3 regions of the Nonomuraea sp. KM88 genome follow, and region 1 is predicted to be linked to each of the others. Evidence: riboswitches for the same ligand, from Rfam matches in the RefSeq annotation. Region 1 holds a riboswitch; each other region holds the start of a gene.

Region 1 (14,001 bases):
GCCATCATGAGACTTCATGGAAGAAGGCACTTCTGCGTCACTCGGTTACTCCGCAGGCACCATGGACGACGACTACGACGCGCGCCAGTGGGACACCCGTGAGGACTGCGAGGTGCGCCAGATCCTCGATCGCATCGCCGACAAGTGGTCACTCCTCGTCATCGCCCTGCTCGACTGCGAGAGCCTGCGTTTCACCCAGCTCCGCCGTGAGATCGACGGCGTCAGCCAGCGCATGCTGAGCGTCACGCTGCGCCAGCTCGAACGCGACGGCCTGGTCAGCCGCACGGTCCACCCCGTCGTCCCGCCCAGGGTCGACTACGCGCTGACGCCGCTCGGCCGTACGCTGCACGAGACCATCAAGTCCCTGGTCACCTGGACCGAGGCCCACCAGGAGGAGATCGCCCGCGCCCGCGCCGCGTACGACGCCCGCGTTCAGGGCCCGACTTCGTGAGGCGGGCTCGGTCGTCGGGCGCCGTCGCCTTCCCCCGTCGCTCCTCCTCCAGGCGACGGCACTCCCCCCCGCCGCCGGGAGATGATGGGGTCTTGACATCTCCCGGCCCTGAAGGACCGGGATTCCAGCCGTCGCCGACTGGCCTTCCTGCTTCACCGCCGGTCGCCCGCCCGGGAAAGGAACTCTCGTTGAGGTCTTACACCAGCTCCACAGGCGTTTCACCTCTCCGCAAGCCCTGCGGCGAGGGTGCTTCTGATCGTTCGTCCGGTGGCTTGGTTATCGCCACCGTCGAACACACTACCGAACCGTGCGGTGTTTTGACGCCGGTTCGCCGCCAGGCGAACCGGCTACCCCTGTCCTGCTCCGCAGGAGTCCGATTCCTCCCCCGCCTGAATGAAGGCGGGGGCTTCCTCGGAGGTATCTGATGACCGTTCCTGAGATCGAGCCGGGCGGCATCCCGGCAGACGCCTACCTTCTCGACGTCCGCGAGCAGGACGAATGGCGGGCGGGCCATGCCCGTGAGGCGGTGCACATTCCGATGACCCAGATCCAGAGCCGGGTCGAGGAGGTGCCGAGCGACCGGACGGTCTACGTCGTCTGCCGGGTGGGCGGCCGGTCGCTGCAGGTGGCGGCCTGGCTCAACCAGCTCGGGCGCGACGCGGTCAACGTCGGGGGCGGCATGCAGTCGTGGGAGGCGGCCGGGCGTCCGCTGGTCAGCGAGACCGGGGAGCAACCCTTCGTGGCCTGAGCCGGACGCCCCGCCGCCGCGCACCATAGGCGCTCGGGAGCAGACCAGAAGGGCTACCCATGGCACTCCATGTGCCGGAGCGTTCTCGGCTGATGGGCCGCATGTGCTGTGAGGCCGGGCGGTTGAGGCACCCCGGGCACACATGACAAACGCGACCCCTGGTGATCGTTGGGTTTCTACGCCAGCCGATCAGGAACAGGGGCCGCGTTCGCGTGCCATCATCCCGGTCAACGTGCTCACCCGCCACCTGGAGCACGTCACCCTCGCCGGCCCACCGACCGACCTGCCGGTCCTGACCGAGGCGCTGGACACCATCCCCCGATCCGCGCAGCCGTCGAGGAGGCCGCTGCCGACTCGGCCCGCTGCTGGCGTGATCCCTACTCGCCGTGGACGTGAGGAACGCCGCACTCTCAAGGTCGTCACGGTCACGGGGGGACTGCGTTTCCGCACGCCGGGCAGGCGATACCGGTCGAACGCCAGGTCAGGGACGGCACGACAGGAAAGTGGCGGACCGTGACCGTCTGTCCGCGACGCCACCCGCGGCCTCGCCGTTCCTTGCCTCACATGACCAAGAAACCGGACAAACATCCACTACGCCGGGGTCTGGCCCTGAAGTGGACTCTCTGCGCATAAGGCGTGGAATCCGGGCTATTTACGGCGCTGAAACGGGTCTGAAGACTGGGCTCGCCTCAAAGAGATCTCAGGGAAAGGACTTGTGATGAGAGTGGAGCGTAAGGTCGCGCTGGCTGTCACGGCGGCCACGACGGTCGCCGTTCTTTTCGCCGGGGGAACACCCGCTGCCGCAGACTCCTTCGGCAAGTGTAGTGCTGGTTGGGTTTGCTTGTACGAGAACGAGGACTTCAACCAGGATAAGGGTGCGGACGGTGATCACTGGCGCAACTTCAAGAAGAGCAAGCCCGACCTCAGGAAGTACAATTGGCTGGACTATTACGGCGATGATAGTGGTGACGGGATGGACAACGAGACCAGCTCGATCAAAGTCAGAAAAGGGTGGTGCTGGGTTGAGCTTTATCAGGACGTTGGATACGGCGGAGCGATGAGCGTGTTCGGGCGGGAGCTGGGCCAGCCTGATGATGGCAAGTTGAAAAACAATGAGATCGGCGACAATCGGGCGAGCGCGTTTAAGATTGTTAACTGCTGAATCTCGCTGCTTATGGGGATCAAGCGAGCGTCGGCACGACGAACGAGTGCGCAAGGAAAGAATTCCTCTTTCTTGGCAGGGGCGGTCGTAACGCTGGTCGGCGTCGGGGTCGCCGCCTGTGTGGGCGCTGCCCAGAAGCCAGGCACACCGCCGTTCCGGGCGGCCTTCGCGCTGCCCTTCGATGCCTACCGGCTCAATGATGAAGACCTTGTTACGGTCACCGCCGCACGGACCAGGCTCAGACGGGAATGCATGGCCAAGAAGGGCTTCGTCTGGACTGGGAAACAGTCGGCTGCGGATGCCCACCCGCTCCTCACCGAAAACGCCCGCCGCTACGGCCTTGCCGACTCAGAAGCCGCCCGGCGCTACGGTTACCACGTCCCTGACACGCCGCAAGAAGCACAGGCCCAGGCGGAGGAGGCAGCATGGGCCGCCCGTGCGAGCAAGGCCGAGCAGTCCGCCCTGCTCGGCCCGGGCGGGTGCCTGGACCAGGCGGATTCTGCCCTTTGGAGAGGCGTCCGCGACCGGAACTCCGCATGGCTTGTCGACCTGGAATACGCGGCGGTCGACCAATCCGCGGCAGATCCGGCGGTGGTCATAGCCACCCGGGCATGGAGCGATTGCATGCGCGACAACGGCTTCGACTACCAGACCCCACAAGCCGCGGTGGAGGATCGGCGGTGGAACCTCAACGTACCTAAGGTCTCACCGGCGGAACAGGCCGTGGCCGCCGCTGACGTACGCTGCAAGCAAAAGACCGATCTTGTAGCCGCTCGCGCCGCAGCGGAATGGCGAATTCAGACGAAGATGATCGAACAGCATGCCAAGCGGTTCGAGGCCCTGCGGAAGGCGAATCAGAGTTACCTCGGCAACGCACGACACACCCTTGACCGGCGAGCGGACAGCGAAGCACGGTGAAGGCGTCAATACTTCCGGCAGGAAGCCACGTACCCCGGGTCAGGTCGGGTCGCCCGAGGGGGTTCCCCCTCGGGCGCCTTCGCCAGGGGCCTGCCGACCGTCGCGGTCATGACCCTGTGGGCGAGAACCTCGGGGCGGCTGGCTCCGTACGAGTTGCGGATGACGTCGTCGTTCTGTACGGCTACGCCCGCTGGGAGTGGTGCTGCCATGGCGGGCGCAGCCGCCACCACGGAGCCGGCCACCCGGGTCATGTCCCCCGGGCTGGCCGAACTCGGAGGGATGAGGCATCATGGGGCCCGCGGAACTTGGACATTCCGGCTCCGCACGTACAAATCAATCCGCGGGAGCTTGAGGCAATCAGGCTGAGAGGGCGACTACGGCTGTCGCCGACCGCATGAACCTGTCCGGGTAATGCCGGCGTAGGGAGTGTGCGATGTCGCACGTCGCCGACGAAGTTCCGCTGACTCTCGACGGTCAGCCCCCCAAGACTCTGGGCGTGCTCGATCAGGGCGCGCTCTGGGCCAACCTCGGTGTCAGCCTCCTCGGCTTCTCAGGGGCGCTGCTCCTGCTCAACCCGACCGGCGACGCGCCGCTGAGCCTGGCCGCCGCGCTGGTGGCGACGGTGGTCGGCAGCCTGATCGGAACGGCCATGGTGGGCCTGTCCGCCATCCCCGGCACCCGCACAGGCCAGCCCGCGATGGTGCTGCTGCGCGGCCTGTTCGGGGCCAGGATCTCCTACGCGCCCACGGTGCTGAACATCGTGCAGATGCTCGGATGGGGCGCTTTCGAGCTGTGGGTGATCGCCAAGGCCGCCACCGCGATCTTCGACGGGGTGGCGTACCCCGTGTGGGTGGTTCTGGCGGGCGTGCTGACCACCGCGCTCACGATCTGGCCGCTCGGCGCGATCCGCCTGCTGCGGCGGTACGTCACCGTCGGCGTGATCGTGTCGATGATCTGGTTCACCTGGTACTTCCTGTCCGAGGCGCCCGCCCCCGCCGGCGGGTCGTGGACCGGGTTCGCTCCGGCCGTCGACTACGTGATCGCGCTGTCGGTGTCCTGGGTGCCGCTGGCCGCCGACTTCGCCCGGCACTCCCGCTCCGGGCGCGCCGCGTTCACCGGGATCGTCGGCGGCTACACGGTGGCCCAGGTGGCCTGCCTCGGGCTCGGCGTCTACGCCGTGGCCATCGCCGGCGCCGCCGCCGTGAACGCCGACAACACGGCCGTGTTCGACCCGTTCGTGGCCGCGCCGCTCGGAGCGGTGTTCTTCGGCATCCTGGTGTTGCGCGAGACCGACCAGTCGTTCGCGAACGTCTAGTCCACCACCATGTCGCTGCAGAACCTGATGCCGCGCGTCGACCGGCGGGTCATCTCGACCGCCATCGGCGTGTTCACGGTCGTGATCGCCCTGGTCGTCGACGTCACCTCGTACGGCGCGTTCCTGGGCGTGATCGGGGCGGTGTTCGTGCCGATGTTCGCGGTGCTGGCCGTCGACTATTTCGGGTTCGGCCGCTCCGACCGCTGGAACACCGACGAGGACGCCCCCTCGCGCTGGTCGATGCTGGTGCCGTGGGCGCTCGGCTTCGCCGCCTACTGGCTCACCACCTCGACGCCCACCATCGCGGCGTGGGACGGGTTCTGGGCGTCGGCCCGCGACGCCATCGGCTTCACCAGGCAACCGTGGATGAACGGCGCGCTCGGCGCGGCGGTGGTGGCGGCCCTCGTGACCGCGCTCATCGGCGTGTTGCGGAGGCGCGCTGTTCGACGTTGAGCAGGTGCTGCTTGGCGCTCGCGCCACCCGCGTAGTCTCCGAGCGCGCCGTCCTCGCGCACCACCCGGTGGCAGGGCACGATCACGCAGACGGGATTGGAGGCCAGCGCGTTGCCGATCGCGCGCAGCGCGCGCGGCCTGCCGATGCTCTGGCCGATCTCCTCCAGCGTTGTGGTCGTGCCGTAGGGGACCGCCGTGGTCTTCTGCAGCACCGACCGGGCGAACGTGGTGGCCAGCGCCCAGTCGACCGGCGTGGCGAACGCGCGCAGCCGGCCGGAGAAATAGGCATCCAGCTCTCTGCGCACCGGGTCGAGCCGCCGCGCGTCGTTGCCGATGAACGTGCCCACATGCCGGCTGACCAGCTCGAAGACGTCGTTTTCCGCCTCGAAGCTGCAGGCCGCGATGCCCTTGCCCGTCACGGCCAGCACCAGCCTGCCCACGGCGCCGTCGTAGGTGCCGAACGCGATGTCGGGCGGCGTCTCGCCGCGGTAGGTGCTGGAGGTCACCCGCAACAGGGCATCGAGATCACCGCTCGCCATTCGCCCTCACCCTCCACACCCGCCGAGATCGCCGTGACCGCAGCGTATCGGACGGATCGCCCGACGCACCTACCAAGCCACGTGCACTATGGAGGTGTGGGGGACGAATGGGCCGGTAGTGACGACGAGATCGCACGCGCGGTGCTCGCCGGTTCGCCCAACGCCGTGGTGGTGCTCGACCGTGACCAGAGCGTGCTGGTCTGGAACGAGGCCGCCGAGCGGTTGTTCGGGTGGCCGGCCGAGGACCTGCTCGGGCGGCGGGCGCCGATCGTGCCGGGCGAGCTGACCGCCGAGCTCAACGCCGTGCTGGAGCGCGTACGCACGGGCGAGTCCGTGTCGTTGCGCACCAAACGCCTGCGCAAGGACGGCGTCCCCCTCGACCTCCGGGTGGACATCAGCGCGCTGCGCCTGGGCAACGCCGTGGCCGGATACATCTGCGTGCACCATCCGGCGCGGGCCGACGAGCTGGCCAGGCACCGCATGGCGCGCAGGGAACGTCTCGTGCGCCGGTTGACGGACGTCGTCGGCGACATCAACTCCGAGCTGGAATTGTCGGCCGTGCTCGACCGGATCTCGGCCAGCCTCACGGAGCTCACCGGCGCGGACGCGGGCGGGTTCGTGCTGATCGAGGGCGACCGGTTGCGGCTGGTCAGCACCTACCAGTTGCCCGAGGCGATCAGGGGCACCACCACCGACCTGCGTACGAGCCTGGTGGACAAGCTGTTACGCACCGGCAAGACCGTCATGCTGGAGACGAACGGGCTCGAAGAGCTGGTGTGGGCGCGGCTGGACGGCCTGCACACGATCACTCTGGGCCTGGCCGCCGTCGGCGGGCGCCCGTACGGAGCCCTCTACGCGCTCTTCGCCCGGCGTGTCCCCGGGCATCTCGAACTGGAACTGCTGGAGCTGCTCGCCGGGCATGCGGGCATCGCGGTGGGCAACGCGGTCGCCTACCAGGAGGCGGTGCGGCAGCGGGCACACGAGCGGGCCGTCTTCGACGCCAGTGCCGACGGCATCGCCGTGCTCGACGGGGCGGGCCGCGTGGTCCGCTGGAACCCGGCCGCCGCCGTGCTGACCGCGTTCTCGGCCGACGACGTCATCGGCGGGCCGCCGCCGTTCCCGCTGCCCGAGCCGGGGGAGAAGGTCACGTTCCAGCTGGAGACGGGCCGCTGGCTGGACGTGGTGAGCGCGCGGATCGAGGAGACCGGCGAGGTGGTCATCGACTTCCGCGACGTGACCGCGGCCAAGGAGCTCGAGGAGGCCAAGGACCTGTTCCTGGCCACGACCAGCCATGAGCTGCGCACTCCGATCACGATCGTGCGGGGGTTCGCCAGCACGCTGGACTCGCGCTGGGACAAGCTGAGCGACCCCGAGCGCCGTTCGGCCGTGCACACGATCGCCGAGCGGTCCAGGTCGCTCGGCCAGCTCATGGACCACCTGCTGCTGGGCTCCAGGGCGGGGGCGGACGAGCTCAAGGTCCGGATCGAGGAGTTCGACCTGGCCGAGCGGATCCGGGCCGCCACGCTCGGGCTCCCCGTGCTGTCGGACAGGCACCGGGTCGAGGTGAGGCTCCCCGACGAACTGCCGAACGTGCTGGGCGACGCGCTGGCCACGGACATCGTTCTGGGGCAGTTGCTGGAGAACGCCTTCAAGTACTCGCCCAAGGGCGGGTTGATCGCCGTGGAGGCCTGGCCCGAGGCCGGCAACGTCGTCGTGGTGGTCGACGATGAGGGCGTCGGAATCGCCCCGCCTGACCGGGAGCGGATCTTTGAGCGCTTCGTCCAGGTGGACAGCGGCGACCGGAGAAGGTTTGGTGGAGTAGGGCTCGGGCTCTACATCGTCCGCAGCCTCGCGAGGGCACAAGGGGGTGACGTGAGCGCCCATCCGAGACCGGGAGGTGGCACCCGCATGCGGCTGGTTCTGCCCTATCGGATCCGACACACCGATGCGGTAACGAGGCGGTCACAGTTGCGCTGATCTATCGTCCAATGTGTACAAGCTGTGATCGAGATGCGGTTTCTGGAGTCGGCTAACGGGGCATTTCGGTCGTACCGGGGAGTGTTCCCGTGGGGGGCACAGGGAACGGGGAGGTGGGTGTGTCAAGCGTGGTGCTGCTGCCGTACGCGCCGTCCAGCGTCGCCGTCGCCCGCCAGCGTCTGAGCACTGACCTGCAGGACGGCGGGGTTTTCTCCGCGGCGATCGACGACGCCGTGCTAGTGGTGAGCGAGCTGCTGAGCAACGCGTTGCGGCACGCGCATCCGCTTCCTTCGGGCATGGTGCGGGTCGCCTGGCTGCGCAACGACGACCACATCGAGGTGGCGGTGAGCGACGGAGGAGCGGCGACGGAGCCACGCGCCGGCCGCCCGACCCTGTCCTCGCTCGGGGGCCGGGGGCTCGGCATCGTCGAATATGTGGCGGAAAGCTGGGGCGTCCGGCACGAGGGCGAGACGACGACGGTGTGGGCGATCCTGCCCGCTCCGCACGGCAACGGCTCGGTGAACGGGCAGGTGGCGACGCTCAGAGAGGCCGGCTAGCGAGCACGGCCCGCTCGCTCACGGCCCACGCCGTGGAGACGAGCAGATAGATCCCGGCCGCCAGCGGCAGCACGAGCGCGGCGAGCACGGAGCCGTACGGGAGCAGCGGCATGATCTTCTTTATCAGCTCCGGCTGCTCTTCGGTGATCTTGATCTGCCTCGCGGAGAACCACGCCACCGCTGCGACCAGTACGATGACCAAGAAGAAGACCAAAACCGGGGTGCTGACCAGACCGTAATTAGCGATCATGCCCGCCACCTGCTGCCCCAGCGGAGCCCCGAAGAGGTCATGCCCGGCCAGCGCGGTCGGATGCGTGGCCACCCGGTACATCAGCCACATGAACGGCAGCTGCGCCAGCATCGGCATGATTCCGGCGAACGGCGAGCTGCCCTCCTTGGCGTAGAGGGCGGAGACCTCCTTGGCCAGCCGCTCGGGATTGCGCTGGTGGCGCTTCTGCAGCGCGCGCAGCCTGGGCGCCAGCCTCTCCTTGATCTTGGCGGTGCGGGCCTGGCGCACGTTGAGCGGCAGCAGCAGAAGGCGTACGGCCAGCGTGAAGAGCACGACGCCGAGCGCGGCATGGCCCCCGGACACGGTGATGACGAACGTGACAAGAGAATCGATCATGAGCCCTGTTTCTGCGTGAGAGAGGAAGGGCTCACCCGGCCTGTGCCTGAGGAGCCCCGCTTGGAAGGAAGCGGGGCATGCCTAGGGCGCGCGCGGACGCGGGCGGCCGGCCGCGTCCGGGTCGCGCAGGCGCTGGAACGCCGTGCGCCGCGCGTAGGTCAGCGGGAAGCGTCGTGGCTCGCCGCCGAAGGCGGGCAGCAACGTGGCCGCCCATGTGACCAGCAGCAGGACCGCCACCAGGGTGATCCCCGCCAGCCACGGGTCGAACAGGAGCTGCGTCACCGGCTCAGTGCGACCGTGACGACTTGCCCATCACCGTGACCACGACGAAGACGAGCAGAGCGACCACGCCGATGATCAGGGCGACCTTGAGCAGCCCCAGCACCATCGGCAGGAGGAAGTTGAACAACACGAAGAGACCCAGCAGGGTCCCGAGAACGAGCATCACGACTCTACCCATGAGGCCACCGTACGTCCTCGTGGCATGATCCGCGACGCTTACGAAGTAATGACGTCCTTGCCACCTTCGCGAAGCCGGGCCGTACCGTGAAGTGGTGAACACCCGCATCCTGGTCGTGGACGACGATCCGACCGTCTCGGAGGTCGTTGCCCGCTATCTGGAGCGCGACGGGCACGAGGTCGAATGCGTGGGCGACGGCGTCGAGGCGCTGCGCAGGGCGCTGGCCCACCCGCCGGACCTGATGGTGCTCGACCTGATGTTGCCGAAGCTCGACGGGCTTCAGGTGTGCAGGAAGCTCAGGGAACGCTGGCCCGTACCCGTGATCATGCTGACCGCGCTCGGCGAGGAGATCGACCGGGTGGCCGGGCTCGAGACCGGGGCCGACGACTACGTGACCAAGCCGTTCAGCCCGCGCGAACTGGCGCTGCGCGTCCAGTCGGTGCTGCGCCGCGCCCGCGGCGCCTCCGTCACGGGCGGCACCGGCGTGCTCCGCGACGGGGGCCTGGTGGTGGACGTGGGCGCGCACGAGGTGCACCTGGAGGGTGGGGAGGTGCTGCTGACGGCGCGGGAGTTCGACCTGCTGGCCCACCTCATGCGCAACCCCCGCCAGGCGTTCAGCAGGTCCGCGCTGCTCAACCAGGTGTGGGGATGGTCGTTCGGCGACTCGTCCACCGTGACCGTGCACGTGCGGCGGCTGCGCGAGAAGATCGAGCCCGACCCCACCAGGCCGCGCAGGATCGTGACGGTGTGGGGGGTCGGCTACCGGTACGAACCTCTGGAAGACGGGCCCTGATGCCTCGGACGGCCGCTCTGACGCAGCCGGCGGTGGCCGTCGGCGACCTGGCCGTGGTCGTCGCCGTGACCGCCGGGCTCGGGCTGCTGATCGCGTTTGCGGGCGTGGCGGTGATGTGGCGGCTGCGCACCCGGTCGATCGGCGTGATGCTGGCCGTGGTCGTTGTCGTCGCCGTGGCGGCCACGCTGGCGGGCGTCGTGGCGATCATCATGAAGATGATCATCGCGGGGGCGGTCAAGGACTTCGTGCTGAGCGTGGTGACCGTGGGCGGGCTCGTGGGGCTCGGGGTCGCGTTCGTGCTGGCCAAGCGGGTGGTCGGGGAGAGCAGGCGGCTGGTGGCCGCCGTGCTCCATCCGCCCTTCGTGGCGCCCGAGGGGCTGCCCGCCGAGCTCCAGACGATCGCCAACACCCTGGAGGAGGCGCACGCGCGCGAGCGGGCACTCGAAGGGGCGCGGCGGGAGCTGGTGGCCTGGGTGAGTCACGACCTTCGCACGCCGCTGGCCGGGATGCGGGCCATGGCCGAGGCGCTGGAGGACGGCGTGGTCTCCGACCCCGAGACGGTCGCGCGCTACCACGGGCAGATCAAGCAGGAGGTGGAGCGGCTCTCCGTGATGGTGGACGACCTGTTCGAGCTGTCACGCATCCATGCGGGCGCCCTGCGGCTGTCGCGGGCCAGGATCGGGCTGGCCGACCTCGTCGCCGACACCCTGGCAGGGGCCGAGCCGCTGGCCCGCGCGAAGGGCGTGGTGCTCACCGCCGAGGCGGCGTCGGTCGTGCCCGTGGAGGCCGATGCGGGGGCGCTGGGGCGGGCCCTGGGCAACCTGGTGGTCAACGCCATCCGGCACACGCCGTCTGACCAGACCGTGGTGCTGCGGGCCCGCGTGGACGACACGGGCATGGCATGCCTGTCGGTGACCGACTGCTGTGGGGGGATCCCCGAGGAGGATCTGCCCCGGTTGTTCGAGGTGGCCTTCCGAGGGGAGGCCGCACGCACCCCTACGGCCGACGGCGGGGCGGGGCTCGGGCTGGCCATCGCGCAGGGGATCGTGGAGGCGCACGACGGAAGGATCGAGGTGGTCAACGACGGGCCGGGGTGCCGGTTCGAGATCCGGCTTCCCCTGGTCGCCGGCTGATCCCTCGGGTGCTCAGGCGCTCTCCGGAAGGTCGACGTCGGAGCGGGGCAGGCCGAATGACTCCGACATCGCCCGGAAGGTCGGGCAAGGCCAGCGCCACATGCAGCTCCTGCACCGCAGGATCGGGTGGGCCGTGTCACTCGTGATGCCCCCCGCGTCCCTCGGCTGGTGGAGGTCGAGCAGCCTGAGCCCGAGCTCGGAGAACCTGAGCAGGTCGGCGCGCGCGCCGGCGAGGAAGTCGAGGTCCTCGATCGCGAGCCGGGTGCGGATGGGGACATAGCCTTCGTGGTTCACCAGGCCGCGGAGGCGTCCTGCTTCGTCATCCCATGAGGTGGCCTTCTCTGTGCGGATGAGGATGGTCTCCAGCCGTTCGCGGAGCCCCTGACGCTGAGGATCTTCAGGATTGTCTGCGTTCATCGATCCGGGGGCCCGCCGGACGTGCCCCAGCCCCTCCTTCGCCATGACGCGGTTGCCAGTTCCGATGTCACGCTGTCAAGCTTCGCGTACTCTCCGTTTCCATGGAGCACAAACGGAGGACAAAAACCTGTGGTCGCCCTATCGGCGTGACAACGTGACCGGAAGCCTCCGCGCCGCTAGCCTGCCCATGTGGAGCTCAAGGTCTCGACTCGATCACAGGCCGGGTGCGCGCTCGTCGCCATCACCGGAGAAATCGACCTGTACACGGCGCCCCACCTGCAGTCCGAGTTCACTCGGCTCCTGCAGGAAGGGCCTAGCCGGGTGGTCATCGACATGTCCGCCGTGGATTTCTGCGACTCCACGGGGATGAACGTGCTGCTCTCGGCACTCAAGCGCATGAAAGAGCAGGGAGGGGCGCTCGACGTGGCCGCGCCGCGTCCCGCCGTACGCAAGATCCTGCAGGTCACGGGGCTCGACTCGGTGTTCACCGTGTACGACGAGGTGCCGCAGGAGTTTCTCATAGCCGAGGGATCATGACGGAAGCCGCGCGTGCGGAGGTGACGCTCGATGGGCGGTGACACGGCGGCCGTCATCCCGGCCGCCAACGAGGCGGACCGCATCGCGGCCACCGTCAGGGCGGCGGCGGCGCTGCCCGGCGTCGACCTCGTCGTGGTCGTCGACGACGGCTCGTCCGACCAGACCGGCCGGGTCGCCCGCGCGGCCGGCGCCCGGGTGGTGCGCCACAGCCGCAACAAGGGCAAGGCCGCCGCGATGGAGACGGGTGCGGAGTCCGTACGCCTCCTCGACGAGGACGCCGCTCCCCGGCATCTCCTCTTCCTCGACGCCGATCTGGGCGACACGGCCCAGGCCGCCGCTCCGCTCATCGAGCCCGTACGCGCGGGCGAGGCCGACATGACCATCGCCGTGTTCACCACCCGGGTGCGGCTCGGCGGCCACGGCTTAGTCGTCCGCCTGTCGAAAGAGGGCATCCGCCGGGCGACCGGCTTCGAGCCCGCCCAGCCGCTCAACGGCCAGCGCTGCCTCACGAGAGCCGCTTTCGAGGCGGCCAGGCCGCTGGCGCACGGGTTCGGCGTGGAGACGGCGCTGACGATCGACCTGTTGCGCAAGGGCTTCCGGGTCACCGAAGTCGAGGTCGACATGGCACACCGCGCCACCGGCACCGACTGGCGGGCGCAACTTCACCGGGCCGTGCAGTTGCGCGATGTGGCACGCGCCCTGGCCACGCGGGAGCCACTTGTCACGCAAAATCTGGACAAAGTTCGATTCAAGCGCTGACCACCTGCCGTACGGGAAACGTTCGCTCGGTGATCGGGAGAACGTCCGGCGTGAGGAGGTCTGACCTCGTCCGTCCGGAACCACCTGGCGAATGTGCTGGAATCTTCCGGTGACTTCGCAATCGTGGCGCGACAAGGCACGAGGCCGGCTCGCGTGGGCGGCCACGGCGGCGATCGGCGCCTCGATCCTGCTGACGCTCAGCATCGGCCTGCTCGGTCCTTCGCCGATGGTCCCCGCGTTGACCGGCGCTGCCTGGCAACCGCCCTACTCCTTCGAGGTCCGGCCCGACCCCCATCTCACGATCGCCATGGCCGCCGCCGCCCTCGTCCTCGGCGGCCTCGGCCTCCTGCTCGCCCTGTCCCTCATCCGCGGTCCCCGGGTCCTCCCTGAGCTCGCGCGCACGGCGGTCATGATCGGTTGCCTGGCCGCCGGCGTGCTCGCGTTCCTGCCTCCCTCGGGTTCCGGCGACCACCTCAACTACGCCGTCTACGGCCGCATGGTGACGCTGGGCGTCGACCCCTACACCCACGGCGCGGTGGATCTTCCCGGCGACCCCGTCGCCGATGCGGTCGAGGAGCCGTGGCGGGAGGAGCCGAGCGTCTACGGTCCGGTGGCGACGGCTCTGCAGGCGGTGGCGAGCTGGGTGGGCGGCGACTCGCTCCGGCTGACCATATTCGTGCTGGCCCTGTTCAATGCCGCCGCCTTCATCGTGACGGGCCTGCTCATCGACCGGTTCGCCCGTGGCGACCCGGCGAGACGCCTGCGCGCCGCGTTGTTGTGGACCGCCAACCCGCTCCTGCTCTACCAGTTGGTGGCGGGCATGCACGCCGACACCCTCGCCGTCGCCTGCATGGTCGCGGCACTGCTGTCCAGGGCCCGCCCGGCGGGTTCGGGTGTCCTGCTCGGCCTCGGCGTGGCCATCAAGATCAACGCCGGCCTCGTCGCCCTGGGCCCGGCCTGGGAGTTGCGACGGCGCCCTGCCCGGCTGGCGCTCATGGCCGGGTGCGCCCTCGCCGTCGTGGTCGCCGGTTACGCGATCGTCGGCACGGCGGCGATCGAGCCGATCACCCGCACCAGCAAGGCCATCTCGCACGCCTCGTTCTGGAAGCTCGTCCAGGGCTGGCTGCAGTCCGTCGTGGGCACCGGCAGCGCCTACCG
Region 2 (5,049 bases), on a different contig from region 1:
CCCCTCAGGAGAAGGCGTAGCACTCCACTTCGGCGCGGCGGAACGAGATGCCGTGCTCCTCGGAGTCGCGGATGCAGGCGCGCTCGGCCTCGCTGAGCTGGAGCGTGCCGCACACGGTCACGCCGGCGTACGTACGGCAGTCCAGGTCGGCGTCCCTTGCGCCGATACGGAAGATCTCCTTGACCGTCGAGCGGCAACGAGCCTTGCCCGTGTCGGCGAAGCGGCACTGGGCGAGCAGCGTCCGGTACTGTTCCTTGCTCACCTCGTGCTGGTCCGTCCCGTCGCCGTGGGCGGCGGGGGCGCCGAACGTGGCCAGCAGCACGAGTCCTGCGACAGCGGCGATCTTTTTCATAGTCCCCCTGATGGGGTTGGTACCGCTGGAGAGGGCCGTCAAACCTCGCGCTTGATCGCCAGGACGCTCAGCCACGTGCGCCCGGCGGTGTTCAGGCCGTGCTCGACGGTGTCGAATCCGGCCGCGTGGAGAAGGCGCAGGAGCGCGCCGGGGTCGCGGTGGACGAACCAGCGGTGCCGGCCGGCCCCGCTCGGAACCTCCTCCCACCCTTCCGAGTCGCCCGCCGAGGTGCTCAGGCCCAGCACGCCACCCGTACGCAGGGTCAGTGACCAGGCGCGGAGCGTGGCCTCGGTCTCGGCGGCGGGCACGTGCAGGAGGGCCGCGACCGACCACAGGCCGGCGAGCGAGCCGGGGGCCACGGGCGGCCGGCGCAGGTCGCCCAGCACGGCGGGCACGCCGCGGGCCGCCGCCAGTCCGGTCATGGCGGCCGAGCGGTCCACGCCGACGACCCGCAGCCCGCGCTCGCCCAGCCAGGCGGCGTCCCTGCCCGGCCCGCATCCCAGGTCGGCGACCGTTCCACCGGCGGGCACGGCGTCGGCGAAGCGCTGCCTGAAGGCCTGGAGGCCGGCGTCGGGCCGCTCGGTGTTCGCGGCGAAGCGGGGGCGATGTGGTCGTAGGTGGCTGCGGTCGTTGACGTGGGATCTTCCATTTTGCGGATGATGTCATGTTTCGTCCTGGCGTGGGCGTGGGTAGGACCAGCGCCGTCCAACGCGGGAGCCCGGTGCGGACCGGGCTGAGAGGACGGCTGCGAGCCGCCGACCGCCAGAACCTGCTCCGGGTAATGCCGGCGAAGGGAGTTTGCGCGATGACCGACGCGCGTGTCCCCACCTTTACCAAGATCTACGAAGGCGACCTCCGCGTGCCCAAGCGCCAGGTCAACCTCTCCGACGGCTCGTCGGTGACGCTCTACGACACCTCGGGCCCGTACACCGACCCGTACGTCGAGACCGACGTGCGGCGCGGGCTGGCGGGCCTGCGCGAGCCGTGGGTCGCCGCCCGCCGCGCGGCGGGCGAGCCGGTGACCCAGGTGGCCTGCGCCAAGCGGGGGATCGTCACCAAGGAGATGGAGTTCGTGGCCGTGCGGGAGGGCGTCACCCCCGAGTTCGTACGCCAGGAGGTCGCCGCCGGCCGGGCCATCATCCCCGCCAACGTCAACCACCCCGAGACCGAGCCGATGATCATCGGCCGCAACTTCCTCGTCAAGATCAACGCCAACATCGGCAACTCCGCCGTGACCTCCTCCATCGAGGAGGAGGTCGAGAAGATGACCTGGGCCACCCGGTGGGGCGCCGACACGATCATGGACCTGTCCACCGGGCCCGACATCCACGAGACCCGCGAGTGGATCATCCGCAACTCGCCGGTGCCGGTCGGGACCGTGCCCATCTACCAGGCGCTGGAGAAGGTCAAGGGCCGCCCGGAGGAGCTGTCGTGGGAGGTCTACCGCGACACCCTGATCGAGCAGTGCGAGCAGGGCGTCGACTACGTGACCGTGCACGCGGGGGTGCGGCTGGCGTACGTGCCGCTCACCGCCCGCCGCAAGACCGGGATCGTCTCGCGCGGGGGCTCGATCATGGCCGCCTGGTGCCTGGCGCACCACCGCGAGAGCTTCCTGTACGAGCACTTCGACGAGATGTGCGAGCTCCTGGCCCGCTACGACGTGTCGTTCTCCCTCGGCGACGGGCTGCGCCCCGGCTCGATCGCGGACGCCAACGACGAGGCCCAGTTCGCCGAGTTGCGCACGCTCGGCGAGCTGACCACGATCGCGCGGGCGCACGACGTCCAGGTGATGATCGAGGGCCCGGGGCACGTGCCCATGCACAAGATCAAGGAGAACGTCGACCTGCAGCGCGAGCTCTGCGACGACGCGCCGTTCTACACCCTCGGCCCGCTCGTCACGGACGTCGCCCCCGGATACGACCACATCACCTCGGGCATCGGCGCCGCCATGATCGGCTGGTACGGCACCGCCATGCTCTGCTACGTCACCCCCAAGGAGCACCTCGGCCTGCCGAACAGGGACGACGTCAAGACCGGCGTGATCACGTACAAGATCGCCGCCCACGCCGCGGACCTCGCCAAGGGCCACCCGGGGGCGCAGGCGTGGGACGACGCGCTCTCGGACGCGCGGTTCGAGTTCCGCTGGGAGGACCAGTTCGACCTGTCGCTCGACCCCGACACGGCACGCTCGTTCCACGACGAGACCCTGCCCGCCGCGCCGGCCAAGACCGCCCACTTCTGCTCCATGTGCGGCCCCAAGTTCTGCTCCATGCGCATCAGCCACGACGTCCGGCGCTACGCCGACGAGCACGGGCTGGACACGCAGGAGGCGATCGAGGCCGGCATGGCGGAGAAGGCGGCCGAGTTCGCCGAGCGTGGCGGCCGGGTCTACCTGCCGATCGCGGACTAACCGGGCAGCGTCTCGCCGCCGATCGGGGCCAGCACCTCGCCCGTGTAGTACGACGACATCCGGCCGGAGGCGAAGAACACGTACGAGGGGGCGATCTCGTCCGGGTCGGCGGGCCGGCCCATCGGGACGTGCCCGCCGAACGAGCCGACCTTGTCCTCCGGCAGGGTCGCCGGGATCAGCGGCGTCCAGACCGGGCCCGGCGCCACGGCGTTGATCCGGATGCCGCGATCGACCAGGTTCTGGGCCATGGAGTAGGTGAAGGCGTTGATGGCGCCCTTGGTGGCGGAATAGTCGATGAGCGTCTTGTTGCCGCGCAGGCCGTTGATCGAGGAGGTGTTGATGATTGCGCTCCCCTCGCGCAGGTGGGGGAGCGCGGCCTTCATGACGCGGAAGTAGCTGTGGATGTTGACCGCGAACGTGTGCTCCCACTGCTCGTCGGTCAGCTCCTCCAGGCCGTCGACGGGCGCCTGGTAGGCCACGTTGTTCACCAGCACGTCCAGGCCGCCCAGCTCGGCCACGGTCTGCTCGACGACGGACGCGCAGTGGTCGCGGTCGCCCAGGTCGCCGGGCAGGAGCACGCAGCGCCGTCCGGTCGCCTCCACCAGCTTGCGGGTGTGCGCGGCGTCCTCGTGCTCGCTGAGGTACGCGATCGCGACATCGGCGCCCTCCTTGGCGAAGGCCACGGCGACCGCCCGGCCGATGCCGGAGTCGCCGCCGGTGATCAGCGCCTTCTTGCCGTCCAGCAGGTCGCGGCCCACGTAGTCGCGCATCTCGTCGCGCGGCTCAGGGGCCATCTCGTCCGTACGGCCCGGGTACGGCTGGTTCTGGGCGGGTGGTGTTTGCGACATGCCCAGCGGCTGCCCGCGCACGGGCCGGGCTAACGCCCTTACCGGACGAAACCCTCGTCCCGCAGCCACTCGCGCGCCACCAGGGCGGGCACGTCGCCGTCCACGTCCACCTGGGCGTTGAGGCCGCGCATCACGTCGTCGGTCAGCTTGGCGCTGATCGGCGCGAAGATCTTCGCGATCTCGGGGTGCGCGTCGGCCAGCTCGCGCCGCATGGTCACCGCGGCGTTGTAGCTGGGGAAGAACTTCTTGTCGTCCTCGAGCAGCACCAGGTCGAGCGCCTGGACGCGGCCGTCGGTCGTGGTGACCATGCCGACGGCGCACTGGCCGCTGGCGACGGAGTTGTAGAGCACGCCCACGGACACCAGGCGCACGTTCGCTCTCGGGACCTCCTTGCCGTAGGTCATGCCGTACGCCTTGAGCATGCCGAGGAAGCCGTCGTCGCGGCCGAAGGTCTCGTGGTCGACGCAGAACGTGCGCTCGTTCACCGGGATCTTCGTGATGTCCGAGATCGTCTTCACGCCCCACTTCTGCGACGTGGCCCGGGTGACGCCCATGGCGTAGCTGTTGTTCAGCGGTGCGGGCGGCAGCCAGACGATGCCGTTCTTCCGCAGGTCGAGGTCGCGGACCGCGACGTACTGCGCCTGCGGGTCGGGCAGCGCCTCGGTCTGGCCGAGATAGGTGATCCAGCCGGTGCCGGTGTACTCCCACATCAGGTCGGCGTCGCCGCGGGTCAGGGAGGCGCGGGCGTTGACGCTGCCCTGCACGTTCGTCTGGTCGCGCACGTCGGCGCCGGCGGCGGTGAGGGCGAGCACCGCGATCTTGCCGAGCACGAGCTGCTCGGTGAACTCCTTGGACGTCACCCGTATCGGCGTGCCCTCCAGCGACGGGATGGGCTGGATGCCGGCCGGCTCGACCGGCGGCACGAACGACGACGCCGGCTGCAGCCCGCACCCGGCGGTCACCATAACGGGCACCAGGACGAGCAGCAGGGCCAGGAACGCTCTCACGACAGCCCCTTCGGGGCGAGGACCCGCTGCGCGAGCCCGCCCACCCAGTCGATGATCAGCGCGAGCACCGCGATCAGCACGCACCCGGTGACCAGTACCAGGTTGCGCTGCGTGCTCACACCGGTGGTGATCAGGTCGCCGAGCCCGCCCGCGCCGATGAAGGCGGCGATGCTGGCCGTGCCGACGTTCAGCACCAGCGTGGTCCTGACACCTGACAGGATGACCGGCGCGGCCATCGGCAGCTCCACCTTGAACAGCACCCTGGTCGCCGACATGCCGATGCCCCGGCCGGCGTCGATCAGCCGCCAGTCCACCTGCTGCAGCCCGACCATGGTGTTGCGCAGCGTGGGCAGCAGGCTGTAGGCGAACAGGGCCGCGACCGCCGTCCAGAAGCCGATCTGGAAGACCACCGCCAGCAGCACGACCAGCCCC
Region 3 (5,049 bases), on a different contig from region 1:
GAGGCTTCGGCGTAGCGGCGGCGGGGGATGCGCCCCGCCTGGCGGGCCAGGCGCCCGGCCGTCACGGCCTCCCGCATGGCCGTGGCCATGAGGTCGGGCCGCTGTGCCCGGGTGACCGCCGTGGCCAGCAGGACGGCGTCGCAGCCCAGTTCCATCGCCAGGGCCGCGTCGCTGGCCGTGCCGATGCCCGCGTCGAGGATGACCGGCACGGACGCGGCCTCCACGATCAGTTCGATGTTGTGCGGGTTGCGGATGCCCAGCCCGGAGCCGATCGGCGCGCCCAGCGGCATGACGGCCGCGCAGCCCGCCTGCTCCAGGCGCCGCGCCAGCGCCGGGTCGTCGCCGATGTACGGCAGCACCACGAACCCGTCGGCCACCAGCCGCTCGGCCGCGTCGAACGTCTCGATGGGGTCGGGCAGCAGCGTGCGCTCGTCGGCGATGACCTCCAGCTTGACCCAGGGCGTGCCGAGCGCCTCCCTGGCCAGCCGCGCCGTCAGCACGGCCTCGCCCGCGGTGAAGCAGCCCGCGGTGTTGGGGAGCACCTTGATGTCCCGCCTGCGCAGCACGTCGAGGACGGAACCGCGGGCCTCCGGGTCGAGCCGCCGCATGGCGACCGTGGTCATCTCGGTGCCGGACGCGACCAGCGCCTGGTCGAGCACATCGAGCGACGGGGCGCCGCCGGTGCCCATGATGAGCCGGGACGAGAACTTCTCCCCGGCGATGATCAGGTCATCCACCTTGCACCGCCGTCAGAACCTCCACGCGGTCGCTGTCGCTGAGCGCCGTCGTCTCCCAGGCGCTGCGCGTGACCACCTCGTCGTTCACGGCCACGGCCACTCCGGTGGTGGCCGCGGTCAACGTGCTCACGGCCTGCGCCACGGTCGTGCCGTCGATCACCTCGTGCGCGGTCCCATTGATCATCACAATCATGAAATCTCCTGAAACCTTTCCGGCGAGCACAGCGCCGCCAGCTCGCCTTCTTCGCCCAGCAGGATGGCCGTCGTCAACGGGGCCAGCAGCACGCCGCCCCGATGGTGCCCGGTGGCCAGCGTGAGCCCGGGCGTGCCGCTCGGGCCGATGACGGGCAGGTTGTCCGGCGTGCCCGGCCGCAGCCCGGCCACCACGTCGGCCACCTCCAGCTCGGTGACGCCCGGAACCAGCTCCCTGGCGTCACGCAGCAGCTCGTAGAGCCCGCCGGCCGTCACCCTGGTGTCGAACCCCATCTCCTCCTGGGTCGCGCCCACGACCAGCTCGCCGTCGCCCCTGGGGACCAGGTAGACGGACGAGCCGTGCACGGTGCCGCGTACGCACCGGCCGAGCAGGGGCTGGGCGGAGCGCAACCGCATGATCTGCCCCTTGACCGGCCGCACCGGCACCCCGGCGAGCCCGGCGCTCCACGCCCCGGCCGCCAGGATCACCCGCTCGGCCCGCAACTGCCGCGGCACGCCGCCATCGGCCACGGCGGGGGCCGGGACGTCCGGTGGCGCGAGGCGTACCCCTGTGACCCTGCCGCCGTCACGCAGGAACTCGCTCACGCGCGCCCGCACCAGCGGGACGCGCAGCCGGTCGAGGGCGGCGAGCAGGGCCGCCGTCACGCGGCGCGGATCGACCCAGGCGTCGCCGGGAGCCAGCAGGCCGCCGCGCACGGAGGGGGCCAGCATGGGCTCAAGGCGCCGGCACTCGCGCCCCGTCAGCCGCTCGACCGGCAGCTCCAGCTTCTCCATGAACGCGGCCAGCTCGTCCAGCGCCGCCAGGTCGTCGGCGCCGAACGCGACGTCCAGCGTGCCGTTCGTACGGAAGTCGAGTGCGGCCGGCCCGGAGAGCCCGGCGTCCGCGGCCAGCTCGGCGGCGAAGGACGGCCAGCGGCGCAGCGCCGCCATCCCCAGCCGCAGCAGCGGCGCCTCGGTGTAGGTCACCTCGCTGACCGGAGCCAGCATCCCCGCGGCCGCGTGCGACGCCCCCGAGGCGGGAGCCGGATCGGCCACGGTGACCGGCCGGCCGGAGCGGGCCAGCCGCCAGGCGGCCGACAGCCCGACGATCCCGCCGCCTACGATCACGTCCACATGCGCTCCCTTCGCCGGCATGACCCGGATCAGGTGTCTTGCGGTCGAAGGCCCGGTCAAGCCTTCCTCTCAGCCCGGTCACGGCCGGACTCCCGCGCGTCTTTCCCTCACCAGCCTACGGCCTCGGTGTCACGCCCGGACACCGCCCCCGTTATGGTCATCAGCGTGAACCACGTCGTCGTCGTCGGAGCAGGACTGGCCGGTCTGCGCACCGTGGAGGCGCTGCGCTCGAAGGGCTTCACCGGGCGCGTCACCATGGTCGGCAGGGAACGCCATCGCCCCTACGACCGCCCGCCCCTGTCCAAGGCCGTGCTGTCGGGAGAGGCCGACGACAGCTACGTCGGCGCCGACCTGGCCGCGCTCGGCGTCGAGTTCTGGCCCGGCGTCAGCGCCAAGTCGCTGCGCGCGGGGGTCGTGGAGACGACCGAGGGCGAGCTGGGCTACGACGGCCTGGTCATCGCGACCGGAGCCGACCCGATCAGGCTTCCCGGCGACGGTCCCCAGCACGTGCTGCGCACCCTCGACGACGCCCACGAGCTCAGGGCCATGCTCGTCCCCGGCGCCCGCGTCGCGATCATCGGCGCCGGCTGGATCGGCGCCGAGGTCGCCACCGCCGCACGCCGGGCCGGGTGCGCGGTGACGGTGATCGAGGCCGGCCCCGCGCCGCTCGCCACCGCCGTCGGCGCCGAGATCGGCGCGCGCACCGAGCCCTGGTATTCCGGCATCGACCTGCGGCTCGGCGCCATGGTCGACTCCGTGGACGAGGGCGGCGTGCGGTTGGTGGGCGGTGCGTTCGTCGACGCCCACGTGGTCGTCACCGGCATCGGCGTGCGTCCCGCCGTCGAGTGGCTCGCCGACGCCGACATCGACCTGCACAACGGCGTCGTCACCGACGAGCATCTGCGCGCTTCGTTGCCCGGCGTCGTCGCCGTCGGCGACTGCGCCGCCTGGTGGTCGCGCCGCTGGCAGACCCGGCTCCGCGTCGAACACTGGGACTCCGCGCTCAACGCGCCCGAGGTCGCCGCCGCGACGCTGCTCGGCGAGGACGCCGTCTACGATCCCGTGCCCTACTTCTGGTCGGAGCAGTTCGGGCACATGGTGCAGTACGCCGGCCACCACCCCGCCGGCGAACGCCTCCTCTACCGCGGTGACACGGAGGGTAAATGGTCGGCCGTCTGGCTCACCGCCGACGACGCCCTCGCCGCCGTGCTCGCCGTCGACCGGCCGCGAGACCTCGTACAGGGCCGCAGAATCATCGCCTCGGGCCAACGCCTCGATGCCAAACGCCTGGTAGATCCCGAAGTGTCCCTACGAGATTGTGTTGTTTGAGCAAGCGCGCCATGTGGTAGTTGTGGTTTCGTGACACTTTCTGTTGCACAGATCGACCGGGAGACCGAGCAGCTCGTCGACGAGTGGCTCACTCTCCCCGAAGTGGCCTCACGCCTCGACCTTCCGCTGGGGCGGGCCAAGCAACTCCTCAAGGACCACAAGCTGCTCGGCGTACGCAGGGGCAGCGGCGGGCCTCAGGTGCCCGCGGTGTTCCTCGACGGAAAAGACGTGACGAAGGGCCTGCCCGGCACGCTGACCGTGTTGCAGGACGCCGGCTACGACGACGTCGAGTCGCTGCGCTGGCTCTTCACCCCGGACGAGTCCCTGCCGGGATCGCCCATCGAGGCGATCCGGGCCGGCCGTCACACGGAGGTCAAGCGGCGTGCCCAAGCTCTCGCTTTCTGAGGCCCGCCTCTATCTCTGCACCGACGGCCGCCGCGACCGCGGCGACCTGGCAGAGTTCCTCGACTCCGTGCTGGCCGGCGGCGTGGACATCATCCAGCTGCGGGAGAAGGGTTTGGAGGCCCGCGAAGAACTCACGCTCCTCGAGGTCTTCCGCGACGCCTGCGACCGGCACGGCAAACTCCTGGCCGTCAACGACCGGGCGGACATCGCCTACGCCGCCCGGCCCGACGTGCTCCACCTGGGGCAGGACGACCTTCCCGTGACGGTCGCGCGAGAGATACTCGGCGACGACATCGTCATCGGACGGTCCACCCACTCCGCCGCCGAGGCGTCCGCCGCGGCCGTGGAGCAGGGCGTCGGCTATTTCTGCTGCGGCCCCATCTGGCCCACCCCGACCAAACCCGGCCGCCCGGCGCCCGGACCGCCGCTGCTCAGGCACGCGGCGGGGCTCGGCACCTCGCGGCCGTGGTTCGGGATAGGCGGCATCGACCTCGAGAATCTCGACGAGGTCATGTCGTACGGCGCCGAGCGGGTGGTCGTCGTACGCGCGATCACCGACGCGGACGATCCGGGGGCGGCGGCGGCCGAGTTCGCCAAACGCCTGTCTCCCTGAGCCCGACGCCGGGCGGTCCCTGACCGGCCCGCCCGGCCGCCTCAGGTCTTGCGGGACGTGGCGGCGATGGCGAGCTCGGTCAGGGCGGAGCGGGCCTCGGTCGTCACCGGCGACTCGTCGAGGGCGGACAGCGCCTGGCCCAGATAGTCGCCGATCAGGTCCTCGCACTCCCGCAACGCGCCGGTGTCGTCGATGATCCCCCGCAGCGTCGCCACCCCGGCCTCGTCCAGCTCGGGGTCGCCGAGCAGCCGCCGGACGGTCTGCGCGGCCCCGGGGGACGCGGCCGCCAGCGTGCGGGCCACGAGCATCGTCCGCTTGCCCTCGCGCAGGTCGTCGCCCGCGGGCTTGCCCGTCTGCGCGGGGTCGCCGAACACCCCGAGGACGTCGTCCCTGAGCTGGAAGGCGATCCCCACGCGGGTGCCGTAGCCGGTGCACAGCTCGTCCATCCACGGCGCGCGCTCCTGGCCGGCGAGCACCAGCCCGAGCCGCAGCGGCTGCTCCACCGAGTATTTGCCGCTCTTGAACAGCGCCACCCGCAGCGCCGACTCGAACGTGTTCTCCCCGTTGGCCTGCTCCAGCAGGTCGAGGTACTGGCCGCACATCAGCTCGGTGCGCATGTGGTCGTGCACGGGCTGGGCC

What was found. A riboswitch is a leader RNA that binds a small molecule or an ion and turns the genes downstream of it on or off. The one in region 1 is predicted to bind thiamine pyrophosphate.
Region 2: linked by a shared signal. The riboswitch ahead of thiC (phosphomethylpyrimidine synthase ThiC) and the one ahead of ACTWPV_RS30430 (cytosine permease) in region 1 are both predicted to bind thiamine pyrophosphate.
Region 3: linked by a shared signal. The riboswitch ahead of thiO (glycine oxidase ThiO) and the one ahead of ACTWPV_RS30430 (cytosine permease) in region 1 are both predicted to bind thiamine pyrophosphate.

The regions. Positions count from the first base shown of each region.
Region 1 is NZ_JBQQCC010000011.1:269,216-283,216, reverse strand. It holds gene ACTWPV_RS30450 (winged helix-turn-helix transcriptional regulator) at 17-451, shown strand; gene ACTWPV_RS30445 (rhodanese-like domain-containing protein) at 876-1,199, shown strand; gene ACTWPV_RS30440 (peptidase inhibitor family I36 protein) at 1,918-2,361, shown strand; gene ACTWPV_RS30435 (hypothetical protein) at 2,434-3,279, shown strand; TPP riboswitch at 3,610-3,722, shown strand; gene ACTWPV_RS30430 (cytosine permease) at 3,713-4,594, shown strand; gene ACTWPV_RS30425 (hypothetical protein) at 4,604-5,047, shown strand; gene ACTWPV_RS30420 (methylated-DNA--[protein]-cysteine S-methyltransferase) at 5,010-5,585, opposite strand; gene ACTWPV_RS30415 (ATP-binding protein) at 5,682-7,562, shown strand; gene ACTWPV_RS30410 (ATP-binding protein) at 7,676-8,119, shown strand; gene ACTWPV_RS30405 (YidC/Oxa1 family membrane protein insertase) at 8,103-8,744, opposite strand; gene ACTWPV_RS30400 (DUF6412 domain-containing protein) at 8,826-9,026, opposite strand; gene ACTWPV_RS30395 (hypothetical protein) at 9,031-9,204, opposite strand; gene ACTWPV_RS30390 (response regulator transcription factor) at 9,299-9,997, shown strand; gene ACTWPV_RS30385 (sensor histidine kinase) at 9,997-11,130, shown strand; gene ACTWPV_RS30380 (hypothetical protein) at 11,143-11,424, opposite strand; gene ACTWPV_RS30375 (STAS domain-containing protein) at 11,737-12,084, shown strand; gene ACTWPV_RS30370 (glycosyltransferase family 2 protein) at 12,115-12,843, shown strand; gene mptB (polyprenol phosphomannose-dependent alpha 1,6 mannosyltransferase MptB) at 12,953-14,001, shown strand, end outside.
Region 2 is NZ_JBQQCC010000009.1:224,858-229,906, reverse strand. It holds gene ACTWPV_RS26625 (hypothetical protein) at 5-352, opposite strand; partial or broken gene ACTWPV_RS26620 (class I SAM-dependent methyltransferase) at 391-906, opposite strand; TPP riboswitch at 1,053-1,165, shown strand; gene thiC (phosphomethylpyrimidine synthase ThiC) at 1,158-2,762, shown strand; gene ACTWPV_RS26610 (SDR family oxidoreductase) at 2,759-3,610, opposite strand; gene ACTWPV_RS26605 (glycine betaine ABC transporter substrate-binding protein) at 3,649-4,617, opposite strand; gene ACTWPV_RS26600 (ABC transporter permease) at 4,614-5,049, opposite strand, start outside.
Region 3 is NZ_JBQQCC010000003.1:531,133-536,181, reverse strand. It holds gene ACTWPV_RS12040 (thiazole synthase) at 1-737, opposite strand, end outside; gene thiS (sulfur carrier protein ThiS) at 730-930, opposite strand; gene thiO (glycine oxidase ThiO) at 927-2,063, opposite strand; TPP riboswitch at 2,053-2,169, opposite strand; gene ACTWPV_RS12025 (NAD(P)/FAD-dependent oxidoreductase) at 2,229-3,392, shown strand; gene ACTWPV_RS12020 (Rv2175c family DNA-binding protein) at 3,423-3,797, shown strand; gene thiE (thiamine phosphate synthase) at 3,775-4,410, shown strand; gene ACTWPV_RS12010 (polyprenyl synthetase family protein) at 4,452-5,049, opposite strand, start outside.